2 regions of the Bacillus sp. FAU20 genome follow, and region 2 is predicted to be linked to the other one. Evidence: predicted binding sites of a transcription regulator. Region 2 holds the regulator's gene; the other holds the start of a gene.

The links. The regulator NrdR, encoded in region 2, represses ribonucleotide reductase genes. The targets are predictions, from matches to a motif close to AACACNATATATNGTGTT.
Region 1: AC0OM3_RS06195 (anaerobic ribonucleoside triphosphate reductase) is a predicted target of NrdR. The motif match lies at 3,891-3,908, and genes of this name have one in related genera.

The regions. Positions count from the first base shown of each region.
Region 1 is NZ_JBVYHY010000003.1:1,101,942-1,109,193, reverse strand. It holds gene AC0OM3_RS06210 (S1C family serine protease) at 1-640, opposite strand, end outside; gene AC0OM3_RS06205 (response regulator transcription factor) at 844-1,521, opposite strand; gene nrdG (anaerobic ribonucleoside-triphosphate reductase activating protein) at 1,540-1,992, opposite strand; gene AC0OM3_RS06195 (anaerobic ribonucleoside triphosphate reductase) at 1,989-3,848, opposite strand; gene plsY (glycerol-3-phosphate 1-O-acyltransferase PlsY) at 4,074-4,670, shown strand; gene AC0OM3_RS06185 (HesB/YadR/YfhF family protein) at 4,779-5,069, shown strand; gene AC0OM3_RS06180 (acyl-CoA thioesterase) at 5,096-5,515, opposite strand; gene AC0OM3_RS06175 (glycoside hydrolase family 18 protein) at 5,625-6,917, shown strand; gene tlp (small acid-soluble spore protein Tlp) at 6,946-7,143, opposite strand; gene sspN (acid-soluble spore protein SspN) at 7,243-7,252, opposite strand, start outside.
Region 2 is NZ_JBVYHY010000003.1:85,704-93,984, forward strand. It holds gene coaE (dephospho-CoA kinase) at 1-305, shown strand, start outside; gene AC0OM3_RS00700 (glyceraldehyde-3-phosphate dehydrogenase) at 415-1,443, shown strand; gene speD (adenosylmethionine decarboxylase) at 1,834-2,217, shown strand; gene nrdR (transcriptional regulator NrdR) at 2,503-2,964, shown strand; gene AC0OM3_RS00715 (replication initiation and membrane attachment family protein) at 3,117-4,526, shown strand; gene dnaI (primosomal protein DnaI) at 4,560-5,498, shown strand; gene AC0OM3_RS00725 (DUF4177 domain-containing protein) at 5,530-5,727, opposite strand; gene ytxC (putative sporulation protein YtxC) at 5,962-6,843, shown strand; T-box leader at 6,875-7,103, shown strand; gene thrS (threonine--tRNA ligase) at 7,151-8,281, shown strand, end outside.

The DNA of each region.
Region 1 (7,252 bases), 1.0 Mb from region 2:
TTCCATCAAATCCTAGCGGGTTACCGATTGCAATGGCTTTTTCACCCGCACGAAGTTTACTTGAATCACCTAAAGTGGCAACTTTATTTACATGAGATCCATCAATTTCAACAACTGCTAAGTCTAACCAAGGGTCCTTACCAACTAATTTCGCATCAACTTGCTTTCCGTCGCTCAGCTTCACAGCAAGTTTATTTGCTCCATCCACTACATGGTTGTTTGTTACAATATATGCTTTATTCCCTGCTTTTTTATAAATAACACCTGATCCTGAACCAGCTTGTTGTTCTTGACCTGTCGGTTGCATTGCAAATGGATCAACACTTTGTTGCATATTAATAACACCTACAACAACATCTTTCGCCCCTTCAATCATACCAGGTAAATCAGTTTCATTTTTCGCTTTATTTACAACAGGAACTACAGTACCTTCTACTTTTGAATCCGAACTAAATGATGATACTGGCGCTCCATTATTTTGAGCCCATGGCATATATGGTGCTGCAAAACTAATCGAAACCGCTCCGACTACAGCTCCCACTAAACCTGTGAAGAAATAGCCTTTTTTACTACCTGATTTTCTCACTTCTCTCGTTTCACTATGCTCTTCATTTAAATTTGGTCCGTCGTAATATCCCATGTTTTATTTCCCCTCTCTGGTGAATTCGTATTTTCAGTATAGTCACGTTTTGTGTCCTTCTTGTGAACTCATCGTGAAATCTAATTAAAAAAATACTCCTATCTAACATTGTAGACAAAAAAAGTATTTTTTGTACATTCTACCTTCAAAAGAGAGTATAAAATCGCCATTTCCCTAGGCTAAATTACACAAATCGTTCTAGATTATTCTTCAAATTTATAACCAACTCGAATAACAGTACCGATATGCTTCGCTTTATCTCCTAGCTTATTTCGAAGTTTTTTAATATGGGTATCAACCGTTCGGTCATCACCGTAATAGTCATATCCCCATAACTGATCTAATAAATGTTGACGTGATAACACGATTCCTTTGTTCTCCATTAAATACACAAGAAGTTCAAATTCTTTATGTGTCAATATAATTTCTTCTCCATCTACTAAAACAGTTCTAGATAGACGATTTACTTCTATTCCAGCTAAAGACATAGCATTTTCTTCCGCTACTCCTACCGCACCATCCGCACGTTTCAATAACGTCTTTGCACGAGCTACTAATACTTTCGGGCTAAATGGTTTCGTTACATACTCGTCTGCACCTAATTCGAAACCTAGCAATGTATCATCCTCATCCGAACGTGCTGTCAACATAATAATTGGTACTGCTGATTCTTTTCTAATTCTTCTACAAACAGACCATCCATCTATTTCTGGTAACATAATATCTAACATAATTAAATCAATTTCATGCTCTGCAAATAACTCTAACGCTTTTTTTCCATCTTCTGCTTCGATTACTTCAAAGCCTTCATTACGAAAATAATCACTAACAATTTCACGTAATCTTCTTTCATCTTCAACAAGCAATACTGTTTTATTCATATCATCTATCCCGCCTTTTTACTCTTTCAATCGAATAATACGTTGATTGGAGCTTCCGCGAAATGGAAGTGTTAAATCTTTTTTCTCAATTTCAAACCTTCCATCGACTAAAACATCCCCATAATGTAACAACTCTATCATATCATTATTTTGAGAACTCTGTATCTCTTCTAACGTATAACCTGTATACATCCATAGGTTTTTTTTAAAATCTTTCACGATTTTTGCTACCTTTTTCACTTCAGCAGCTTGAAAAAATGGATCTCCACCTGAAAATGTTACATCAGTTAATGGATTACTTGCAATCTCTTTCACAATTTCTTCTACTGTCATTTCCGTTCCATTGCAAATATTCCATGATTTCGGATTATGGCAACCAACGCAACGATGCGGACAGCCCGCAAAAAACACGACTGTCCGCAATCCTTCTCCATCTACTACACTATCATGAATAATATTCATCACTTTCATTTATGTTTCACCCGATCTATCTCTTCACTACGTTTCGCACTATTCCACTTCGACATATCTCCTACAAGATAGCCTGTTATACGGCGAATTCTTTCTATATTAGCCTCATCTTCATTCCCGCAACTTGGACATTCATTCCCAATAACCCCGTGATAACTACAGCACTTACAACGGTCAACAGGATGATTAATTGAACCGTATCCAACGCCATGTTCTGCCATAGCTTGTACAATTTGTTTTAATGCCTTTTTGTTATGCATTGCTGCTCCGTCTAGTTCAATATAAGTAATGTGTCCTCCATTACAGAGAGCATGGAACGGGCCCTCTAAACGGATTTTATTTATCGCTTGAATGTTATAATAAACTGGAATATGGAATGAATTCGTATAGTAATTATGGTTCGTTATACCGCTAATTTCACCAAATTCTTCTCTATCTTTTTTCACAAACTTCCCTGATAATCCTTCTGCTGGAGTTGCAATTACTGAGAAATTCAGTTGATGTTCTTCTGTCGCTTTATCCATTCTATCTCTCATAAAGGAAATAATTTCATACCCAAGTTTCCATGATTCTTCATCTTCCCCATGATGCTTTCCTGTTAAAGCTACTAAACATTCCGCAAGACCGATAAAACCAATACTTAACGTCCCTTGTTTTAAAATCGAGGCTACGGAGTCTTCAGGCTGCAACGTTTCTCCACCACGCCATACACCTTGTGAATATAAAAACTGAAAATCTCTTGCTCGCTTCGTACATTGATACGCATATCTTTCTAATAGCTGCTTAATTCCTAAATCTAAATAATAGTTTAGCGCTTCAAAAAACGCTTCTTTTGAACCACTAATTAACGCTAATTTCACTAAATTAATAGACGTAAATGATAAATTCCCTCTACCAATCGCTGTTTCTTCTCCATGTATATTAGACATAACACGGGTACGACATCCCATGTAACATACTTCACTTTCTGGTCTTCCATCATAATGCACTGCATTAAACGGCGCATCTAAAAATGAAAAGTTAGGGAATAATCGCTCTGCGGTTGTCTCTAATGCTAATTCAAATAAATCGTAGTTCGGATCACTTTCTTCAAAATTCACACCTTTTTTCATCTTGAAAATTTGAATCGGAAAAATCGGTGTCTCTCCTTTACCAAGTCCAGCTTGTGTCGCTTTTAAAAGTTGTTTAATTAACATTCTTCCTTCTTTTGATGTATCTGTTCCGTAATTAATAGAAATAAACGGGACTTGTCCTCCGCCCCTACTATGCATACTATTCGAATTATGAACGAAAGCCTCACACGCTTGATACGTATCATTTTCCGTTTCTTTCCATGCAAATTCTTCTATTTGTTCTTTCGTAAGCGGATATAATTGTAATCGTTTTTTATGTCTCTCAATTGTTTTTCGTACATAAGGTGCTAAATCAATATCAAAGAGTGCAAACGATTGACCACCATGCTGCATATTTTGATTCGCTTGAAAAATAATAGACGCAAGAGCCAATGCACTTTTAATGTCTTGCGGTTGTCTCATATGTCCATGCCCCGTATGAAAACCGTTAGCAAGCATTTGTGCTAACGGAATTTGTGAACAAGTCGTCGTTCCTGTCGCATAAAAATCTAAATCATGTGGATATAATATATTTTCATTTATTGCTTTTTTCACTTGATCTGACAATAAATTCTCAACAGCATAATATTTTGCACTCTCAGATGCGAAGGTTCCCATTACGCCCATTGGAGAGCGGCCGTCTACATTTGCATTTTCTTGCATTAAATCTTGTTCATTGCCGTGGACTATTGTCTCGAACACTTTCATTAATTCTTCTTCTCCACGTGTATTATTTTGTAACATTTATAACCCTCCACCAATATGTTGTTATCTTTTGATTAAAATGTTACTACATATAGTCTTACTGTTTCTGTGAGAAATGTAACATTACTGTGAAATTTTTTTCACGAAATAATGAATTTTTCATTTACAAAAAAGAAATGTGCTCTTTACAAATGTATGGTACAATATACGGGAAAAACTCTTTTTACCCTTTATCAACACATTTGAATAAAGGAGACTGAACTTATGGTTACTACATATCTTTTATTTATCGTTGCCTACTTACTTGGCTCGATTCCATTTGCACTAGTTGTTGGAAAAATTGGCTACGGAATCGATATTCGTGAGCACGGGAGCGGTAATCTAGGCGGAACAAACACATTCCGCACATTAGGGAAAAAAGCAGGTTTTACCGTTACAATTGCTGACATTTTAAAAGGGACTTTAGCAACAAGTCTACCAATGATTTTCGGATTAGATATTCACCCACTATGGTTCGGGTTAGCGGCTGTTCTTGGACATGTCTATCCAATCTTCGCGAAATTCCGTGGTGGTAAAGCAGTTGCAACTTCTGCTGGGGTACTATTATGCTATTCACCAGTTGTTTTTGCAATATTGGCTGTTGTATTTTTCACCCTTTTATTTACAACAAGATACGTATCACTTTCTTCTATGGTAACAGCAGTTGTTGCTGTTATTGCATCCATTGTTAGCGGGGATAAAATCTTCATTATTGCGATGTGTTTATTAGCAGGTATGGTTATTTATAAACACCGTGCAAATATCGGACGAATTATAAATAAAACTGAACCAAAAGCAAACTTTTCAAAAAAGCAAAAATAAGATCGTAACCCACATAACGCAAAAAGAAAACGTGAAGCATATTAATAGCGTCTTTTTGCGTTATTTTTTATACTAAAGAAAAAGCAACATAATTTGGAGGAACTATACATGAATCTTTCCGTAACAAAAGAAGCAGCACAATGGTATAAAAATGAATTAAACTTACAATCAAATGAAACACTACGCTTTTTCGTACAATACGGTGGTTGCAGTACTGTGCAAAAAGGACTTTCTTTAGGTATTCGTAAAGATGATCCTGCACACCCTGCTGTTCAAATTCAAGAAGAAGGCATTAACTTCTTTATTGAAGGCGATGATGAATGGTTCTTCGATGGACATAATTTATCTGTTACACTTAACGAAGGTGACGACTTCCCACAATTTAATTATGAAAAATAAAAAAACGTGGCTTCTGCCACGCTTTTTTATTTTTTCTTAATTTCCTCATATTTCGCATACCACTCAGGATATAACTTTTTAAATGATACAGGACGGAACCCTTCTTTTTTCGCACAAATATTCGTCGTACTTGCAGTAATACACAGTTCACCATCACCATTATATATTTCATATCCATATACAACGCGAAGTGGGCTCACAGTATCTACCCATGTTTTTACGATTGCTTTTTCTCCGTAACGCATCGCTTTACGATATGAAATTTGTAAATCTAACACAGGAGAAATAATTCCTTCTTTCTCCATTTCAACATATGAAAAACCTAAATCTTGTATAAGTTTCGTGCGACCTAACTCAAGCCACACTAAGTAGTTTGAATGGTAAACAACACCCATTTGATCTGTTTCCGCATAACGGATTTCAACTTCATGTTCTGCTACAAACATATGTATTCGCCTTCTTTCACTTCTGCTGCCTTGCATACATTTAATCATAATACAGTAACATCAAAAATAAAATAAAAACAGTGAATCTTTTACTGAAAGGAGCCAGCATATGATTCAAATTGTAACGGTTCGTAGCGGTGATAGCGTATATAGCTTGGCATCAAAATATGGATCGACACCTGACGAAATAGTAAAAGACAATGGACTAAATCCAGCTGAAACGCTCGTTGTTGGTCAGGCACTTATCGTTAATACAAAAGGAAATAATTATTATGTACAGCCTGGTGACAGCCTCTATCGGATTTCTCAAACATATAATGTCCCCCTCGCTAGTTTAGCTAAAGTTAATAATTTATCTTTAAAATCTATTCTCCATGTCGGACAACAATTATATGTACCAAAAGGCACAAAACGAGCTGTAGAATCCATCGCTTATTTACAACCTTCCACTATACCGATTAAAGAGAGTTTAGTTAATGCTACACGTGCCATCAATCCATTTTTAACATATTTAGCTTATTTTAGTTTTGAGGCAAAAAGAGATGGCACATTAAAAGAACCTACTGAAACAGCTAAAATTGCTAATATTGCAACGCAAGGGCAAACAATCCCTATGCTCGTTATTACAAATATTGAAAATGGTAATTTCAGTGCCGATCTAACATCGGTTATTTTACGCGACGCAACGATTCAAAACAAATTTATTACTAACATTTTGCAAACAGCTGAAAAATATGGCATGCGAGACATTCATTTCGATTTCGAGAGTGTAGCACCCGAAGACCGCGAGGCGTATAATCGCTTTTTACGAAATGTAAAAACACGCTTACCTAGCGGGTACACATTAAGCACAACTCTCGTACCGAAAACAAGTTCAAATCAAAAGGGAAAATTTTTCGAAGCCCATGATTATAAAGCGCAAGGGCAAATTGTTGATTTCGTCGTCATTATGACATATGACTGGGGTTGGCAGGGCGGGCCACCAATGGCAATCTCTCCTATCGGTCCTGTAAAAGAAGTACTTCAATACGCAAAATCTCAAATGCCTCCCCAAAAAATTATGATGGGGCAAAACTTATACGGATTCGATTGGAAACTTCCGTTCAAACAAGGGAATCCACCAGCAAAAGCAGTTAGCTCTGTCGCAGCTGTTGCACTTGCTCGTAAATATAATGTTCCTATCCGCTATGATTTCACAGCTCAAGCTCCACATTTTAATTACTTTGACGAAAATGGCGTACAACATGAAGTTTGGTTTGAAGATGCGAGGTCTATTCAAAGTAAATTCAATTTAATGAAAGAGCAGGGCATTGGCGGTATTAGTTATTGGAAGATTGGCTTGCCATTTCCACAAAATTGGCGTTTACTTGTTGAAAACTTTACGATTACGAAAAAGGGCTGACAAAAGTCAGCCCTTTTTGTACATTTTGTTAAGATTCATCTTTGATTTCACTTTTTAATGAGTCAATACTTTCTAAACGTCTTTGATTTTTTGCTTCAATAGCAGCACGATCTTTTTCATTAGAAAGTTCCGCTGTTTCTTTTGCTTCATTAAAGTTATCAACTGTATTTTGCACCATTTCTTGTAACTTTTCAGCGTTGTCACTTCGATTATCTGGATTTGGCATGTACTTCCCTCCTAATATTGTATATACACACCATCTTAAATTACCTATCTTTCCTCAAATTTATACATAAAAAAGGAGAATGTAATATTCTCCTTTTCTTTAACCATTA
Region 2 (8,281 bases):
AGGAAATGTACATAGAAGAAGGTATGCAAGCGGTTGTGTTAGATATTCCTCTCTTATTTGAAAGTAAATTAACAAGTCTCGTTGACCGCATTTTAGTTGTAGCGGTTAAGCCGCATACGCAATTAGAGCGTTTAATGAAACGAAATAACTTTTCAGAAGAAGAAGCAACAGTTCGTATTCAATCTCAAATGCCGTTAGAAGAAAAAGTGAAAAATGCAGATGAAGTGATAAATAATGATGGCACAATTATGGGAACGAAAACACAATTGCAGGTAATTTTAAAGAAGTGGAACATTATTGACTAAAAAATTGTGAAATTAATGAAAATGCTTAGTGACATATCTCCTTTTTGTGTTATACTATTATTGGGATTGGAGATAAATAGTATAACGCATTCAAGGGGGATAACATATTATGACTCGTGTGGCAATTAATGGATTTGGACGTATTGGGAGAATGGTATTTCGTCAAGCAATAAAAGAAAGCGCATTCGAAATTGTAGCAATCAATGCAAGCTATCCATCTGAAACGTTAGCACACTTAATTAAATATGATACAGTTCATGGCAAGTTTGACGGAACAGTAGAAGCATTTGAAGATCACTTATTAGTTGATGGAAAAATGATTCGCCTTTTAAACAACCGCGATCCAAAGGAATTGCCTTGGACAGATTTAGGTGTTGAAGTTGTAATTGAAGCAACTGGTAAATTTAATTCAAAAGAAAAAGCAATTCTTCACGTTGAAGCTGGAGCGAAAAAAGTTATTTTAACGGCGCCTGGTAAAAATGAAGATGTAACAATTGTAGTTGGTGTGAACGAAGACCAATTAGATATTACAAAACATACTGTTATTTCAAATGCATCTTGTACAACAAACTGTTTAGCGCCTGTTGTGAAGGTGTTAGATGAGCAGTTTGGAATTGAAAACGGTTTAATGACGACAGTTCACGCTTATACAAATGACCAAAAAAATATTGATAACCCACATAAAGATTTAAGAAGAGCACGTGCTTGCGGACAATCAATCATTCCGACAACGACAGGTGCTGCGAAAGCGCTAGCAAAAGTTCTTCCGCATTTAAACGGAAAACTTCATGGTATGGCACTTCGTGTACCAACACCAAACGTGTCTCTTGTTGACTTAGTAGTAGATGTAAAACGCGATGTGACAGTTGAAGCTATTAACGATGCATTCAAAACTGTTGCAAACGGTGCTTTAAAAGGTATTGTAGAATTCAGCGAAGAGCCTTTAGTATCTATCGACTTTAATACAAATACGCATTCAGCTATTATCGATGGTTTATCTACAATGGTAATGGGTGATCGTAAAGTGAAAGTACTTGCTTGGTATGATAACGAGTGGGGCTACTCTCGTCGTGTTGTAGATCTTGTAACGTTAGTTGTTGAAGAGTTAGCGAAACAAGAAAATGTGCAACACATTTAAGTGAATAAGGGAGGAGAGGGCAAGGCAATATTTGCCCTCTTTTTTTATTTTTTTCTGAAAAGGAAAAAAATTATATGAGTATATTTTAAAAAGTGGACATACCACGAAACGTTGTGATTACTGCATTTGTGAATCGTTTATTTTTTTTAGGGAAAAGTAAAGAGGAAAATATGACAGAAAATCGAAAAAACTGTTGTTGCAAAATGAAAATAAACAAAGTATACTAACACTCGTAAACTTAAGAGCTGAGGTACGTAGTCACTACTTAAAGGGTTAGGACCTCTCTGGACTAACTTTCCCCCGTGGTAGTGGAGCAAGCCAAATTGCAAATTAGTTTTCAATTCGAACAGTTAGAATAAATTTACAAGGGGGAACTGTAGAATGGATACTATGGATACGATGGGTCGTCACGTGATCGCTGAACTTTGGGATTGCGATTTCGACAAGCTTAATGACATGCCGTATATTGAACAATTATTTGTGGATGCAGCACTAAGAGCTGGTGCTGAAGTGCGTGAGGTTGCTTTCCATAAATTTGCACCACAAGGTGTAAGTGGAGTAGTAATTATCTCAGAATCACATTTAACAATTCATAGCTTTCCGGAGCACGGTTACGCGAGTATTGATGTTTATACTTGTGGGGATCGTATTGATCCAAATGTTGCTGCAGAATATATTGCAGAAGGTTTAAACGCGAAAACGCGTGAGAGCATCGAGCTTCCTCGAGGCACTGGTAGCTTCGAAATTAAGCAGAGAGAAACAAAAGCTCTTTAAAAAAGAACATAATTGATTTAAAATGTAAAGAGGTGTATAATGCACCTCTTTTTTAGTTTATAAAAAAGGAAAAATATAACGTAATCGTTAGTTGAATAAATTGGACTCTTGCAAATGAGGTAGTGCTCTCTATATACCATCTTATTTTTAAGGATGAGATGATAAAATGATGCGCTGAAACTTAAAGTGGTAAGAGAGTTAGAATGAGTTATATAATATTGTATATATATTTTAGGTGAAGTGAGTAGAGAAAAATAAAGAGTATAGTGTAAAGGAGTGAATGAATTGCGTTGTCCATCCTGTTCTCATAATGGTACAAGAGTGTTAGATTCGCGTCCGGTAGACGAGGGGCGCTCTATTCGAAGAAGGAGAGAGTGTGAAAGCTGCTTAAGTCGCTTTACGACCTTTGAAAGGGTAGAAGAGTCACCTCTTATCGTTGTAAAAAAAGAAGGCACACGAGAAGAGTTTAATAAAGAAAAGATTTTACGCGGTTTAATTAAAGCGTGTGAAAAAAGACCAGTATCTTTAAGACAATTAGAAGAAGTAACACAAAGCGTGGAACGTGAACTGCGTAATTTAGGTATATCAGAAGTGAAAAGTGATATGATTGGTGAAATTGTTATGGAAGAACTGCGCGATATTGATGATGTTGCTTACGTACGTTTTGCTTCTGTATATCGTCAATTTAAAGATTTAAATGTATTTATTGAAGAATTAAAAGATATACTGCAAAAAGAAAGAGAGTAGAAGTTGTATTTTATTCTCTTTACATACCGTAAGTAATAGGATAAGAGAGCTAGAAGCGCAAGCTAATAGCTCTTTTTCACTAAGAATTTATATAATGAAGATAGAACGAATGAAGTAGAGGATAGATTGGATGAGAGAAAGGAAAAGCAAGAATGGAAAAACAGTCATGGATGGAGCTATTGCCGATTGATCGTTATAAAGTAAGTGCGAAAGGGCTACTGCACAATTACGACCGAAAAGTGTTAACGATGTTGTATCAGCCGTTAATAGGTAGTAGAGCTTTTAGCTTATACATGACACTATGGGGAGAGCTAGAGCAAGATCGTGTATTTGGAAAAGAGAATACGCATCATTCCCTTATGGTGACTATGCAAATGCAACTTCCTGAAATATATGAGGAACGAGTAAAGTTAGAGGCAATTGGGCTATTGAAGGTTTATATTAAGAAAGAAAAAGATATTCGAATGTTCATATATGAGTTGCAACCACCTTTATCTCCGAAGCAGTTTTTTGATGATATTGTTTTAAGTATCTTTTTATATAATCGATTGAGCCGGACAAAATATAATCAAGTAAAGCAATATTTCTTAGAAGAAGAATTTGATTTTGCTTCTTATGAAAATGTTACGCGTTCTTTCAATGATGTGTTTGGTTCGTTTAATCCAGGACAGCTTGAGCATGCGCAAGAAGACCTTCGTATTCCAAAAACGACAACTATGCCAAGTAACGAGAAGGGAGACGCTCCGAAAGTTTGGAATGATTTCTTTGATTTCTCTTTATTTGTAGATGGATTGTCCGCTCTTGTTCCTAAAAAGGCGATTACAGATCAAGTGAGAGACTGCGTTATAACACTTGCTTACGTGTATGGTGTAGATGTGTTATCGATGCAAAATATCGTTCTTGGTGCAGTGACAGAGATGCAAACAATTGATATGGAAAGGCTTAGAAAAGGAGCGCGCGATTGGTATCAATTTGAAAATGGTCAAGCATTACCGGTATTAAGTGAAAGAGTACAGCCTCATGCTGCACGTACGATGAAAGAGAAAGAGCCTTCATCGCAAGAGGAGATGTTAATAAAGCAGCTAGAGGAAATCTCGCCAAAACAACTATTGAAAGAGATTTCTGGTGGTGCAGAGGCAACGAAAGCGGACTTGCAGATCGTTGAAGATGTCATGATTAATCAAAAATTGACACCAGGAGTTGTGAATGTACTTATTTATTACGTTATGCTACGCTCAGATATGAAACTTGCGAAAACGTATGTCGAGAAGATTGCTGGGCATTGGGCACGTAAAAAGGTCGGTACAGTAGCGGACGCGATGGCGTTAGCGAAAGAAGAGAACCGTCAATATCAAGAGTGGGCTGAGACGAAGAAAAAAGGCCGTACGGCGAAGAAAACGGTGCGGAAAGAAATGGTGCCAGATTGGCTTAAGGAAGAAGAGCCGAAAGAACAAGAGAAAGAAACAGAGAAGAAAGATATAAGTGTAGAAAAAGATGCAAGTACGCTAGAAGATGAAAGAAAACGACTAGAAGAAGTGTTAAAAAAATATAAGCGTGATTAATAGAAGAGAATGAACGCTCTTTGAGGTGAGGAAATGGAGCATATTCAAAATTCATTTGCAAAATTAATGGAAAATGAAAACTTTAAAAATAGATATGAAGTACTAAAGGCAGAAGTAATGGCGCATCCGCGTGTGAAAGAATTTATAGACGAACATAAGGGTGAAGTAACGACTTCTATGATTGAGCGCAGTCTTGTGAAGTTATATGAATATATTGGACAAAGTGTAGGTTGCGTGGATTGTCCGGATTTAGGTTCATGTAAAAATATGCTACAAGGTTATGAGCCAAAGCTTGTTATTCAAGGGAAGATGATTGATATTCAATACGATCGCTGCGTTAGAAAAGTAGCGCATGACGAGAGAAAGAAATATGAAAAACTCGTTCAAAGTGTATATATGCCAACGGATATTTTGCAGGCAACTATGGAAAACTTAGACCCTTCTGATTTAAATGCACGTATCGATGCAATTGGTGCAGCGAATGAATTTTTAAGTACATATGAACCAGGTAAAAAAGCACAAGGTTTATATTTGTACGGTAAATTTGGTGTAGGAAAAACTTACCTTTTAGGAGCAATAGCGAACGAGCTTGCTCGAAAGAAAATAAGTTCGATGCTCGTATACTTCCCGGAATTTTTACGTGAAATTAAAAGTTCAATTCAAGATAATTCGATTGGTGAAAAGATTGATGCGGTTAAACGCGTACAAGTTTTAATGTTAGACGATATCGGGGCAGAAGCGATGTCAAGCTTTGTGCGTGACGATGTGCTTGGTGCAATCTTGCAATTCCGTATGTTAGAAAACTTACCGACGTTCTTTACGTCTAATTTTGATTTTAAACAACTGGAACACCATTTAACGTATACGCAGCGTGGTGAGGCTGAAGAAATGAAGGCAGCACGTATTATGGAGCGAATTAAATATTTAGCGAAACCAATTCCAATTGGTGGGAAAAACCGTCGTCATAAGTAAAAGAGCAAGCTGAGAAGCTTGCTCTTTTGTATTATAGTGATATTTTCTTTTCAAATATGAGGTCGAAATATTCAGGTTGTCCAGAACTGCCAATCGTAGGGGCAACAATCTGTACGAACCTCCAGCCATCTCTAGCATGTTCTTGAATAATTTCTTGGTAGTCTTCAGCTGGTTTTGAGCGAGTGAACCCCCAATGTAATTCGACTTTTATGAATTTATATTCAAACATTCAGATACCCCCTTTTATTGATAAGTAAAGTATACAATAAAAATTCATAGTAGCTTGTATCATTTTTTTCTCCCTCCCTTAATATATATAAAATTAGCAAGCCATATTGAGTGGATTTTCTAACGATAGGAAATGTGATTCTACTAAGAGTGAAATTCACGCGGGACGGACTCTTATAGGATTTGTAACGTATAGATACAGTCCTTTAGAGCGGGGATAAAAGGGGGGACAAAAGTGATTGAAATTTGCTTCGAAGAAAAAAATGATGCTATGCACGTATATAGACAATTGCTGAAAAGAGCGGAAGTATTATATAAGGAAACGAGTGTGTATTTACAGGAACAAAAAGTGGTGATTCACATACCAGTACGTGAATCGAATTATATTGAAAAGATCTTATTGCCAGTAATGGTGTATTTCATTGTGAATGTGAAACAAAATGAGTGGATTTATACGATTTTAAAAGAAAAGTTTTTTTATGAAGAACAAGAAGAGTGTCATCAAATATTGCACATGGCACATGAGATTTTAAAGGGAAGAAGAAAAGGTGTAGCTCAGGATTTAACGCGTAACGCATTTGAGTCATATATTAAGTCTTCTTTAAACAATTGGCTTTGTGATCCGCTCTCATTCTCGTTTTCATCATATATCCGTTTTCGTCTTCGTACATATAGGGAAATGGTGGCTAAACTTGCGGAAGTGGCAATTGATGAATATAAGATGGAGCAAGAATACCAAATGTTCATTGAGACGCTTCGGCAACAAGTAAGCAGCCGTAAATCACGTTTGTCTTGTGTGCATCTTATTTTTGATGAAAGCTTTATCTTTTATGATGATAAAGGTAGACGTTTAAAACAGGAGAAGTTGGTCCAATATATAGATGAGGAATTGTTAAAGCAAAATGATGTATATATTGATACGAAAGTAATTGCGCCGCTTCTTTCTATTTCGCCCAAAAAGATTTATTTATATACGAAAGAACAAGACCATAATATGATTATTACTTTGCGAAATGTGTTCCAAGAACGGGTCCAATTACATGGATTACATGATTTTGAGCGCAATGTGAAAAATTTAAAAAATAAAGGTAACGCCCTTGATTTTCTAAGTTTTTGAGCATATAATTACCTACATAAATGAAATATATTGAAATGTCATGATGAGGACATGAGTAGTTTTCTACGATTTTCAGAGAGGGAAGCCTTAGGGTGTGAGCTTCCTAGTACGGGATTATTACTTACCACCTCTAAACTTTAGCAGTGAACGGTTTTTCTAGTAATTGCTAACGGACAACACCGTTATGTTGAACTTGAGCAATTAACAATTATGTTAATTGGAACAAGGGTGGAACCACGAATTCAACACTCGTCCCTTTTTACGGGATGAGTGTTTTTTATTTTGAGAAAAAGAGGAGTGACCAGTGATGGCAGATGTAGTTAAAATTACTTTCCCTGATGGAGCTGTGAAGGAGTTTCCAAAAGGCGTAACAACTGAAGAAATCGCAGCTTCTATTAGCCCAGGCTTAAAGAAAAAAGCTGTAGCTGGAAAATTAAACGATGAGATGATCGATCTTGTTACACCAATCGAAGAAGATGGTGCAGTTTCTATCATTACATTAGATTCTGAAGATGGCCTATATATTTTACGCCATTCAACAGCCCACCTTTTAGCACAAGCGTTAAAACGTTTATATAAAGATGTTAAGGTTGAGCTTGGCATTGGTCCAGTAATTGAAAATGGCTTCTACTACGATATTGATATGGAAGAAGCAATTACAGTTGAAGACTTCAAGAAAATCGAAAAAGAAATGCAAAAAATCGTGAACGAGAACTTAGAAATCGTTCGTCATGAAGTACCACGTGCAGAAGCAATTCGTCGCTTTGAAGAAATCGGCGATGAGTTAAAATTAGATTTAATTAACGATCTTCCAGAAGATGCAGTTATTTCAATCTATGAGCAAGGCGAATTCTTCGACCTTTGTCGTGGTGTTCACCTTCCATCTACAGGAAAAATTAAAGTGTTTAAATTATTAAGCGTTGCAGGTGCTTACTGGCGCGGCGATAGCAATAATAAAATGCTACAACGTATTTACGGTACTGCATTCGTTAAGAAAGCAGAATTAGATGAGCACTTACGTATGCTTGAAGAAGCGAAAGAGCGCGATCACCGTAAATTAGGTAAAGAATTAAAACTATTTACTAATAGCCAAAAAGTAGGACAAGGTTTACCACTTTGGTTACCAAAAGGTGCAACAATCCGCCGCATTATCGAGCGTTACATCGTTGATAAAGAAGCAAGCTTAGGCTATGATCACGTATATACTCCAGTACTAGGAAGCAGAGAGCTTTATGAAACTTCTGGTCACTGGAACCACTACCGTGATGGCATGTTCCCATCAATGGAAATGGATAACGAAGAATTAGTTCTTCGTCCAATGAACTGTCCTCATCATATGATGGTTTATAAAAATGATATTCACAGCTACCGTGAATTACCAATCCGTATTGCAGAACTTGGAACAATGCACCGTTATGAAATGTCAGGTGCGTTATCT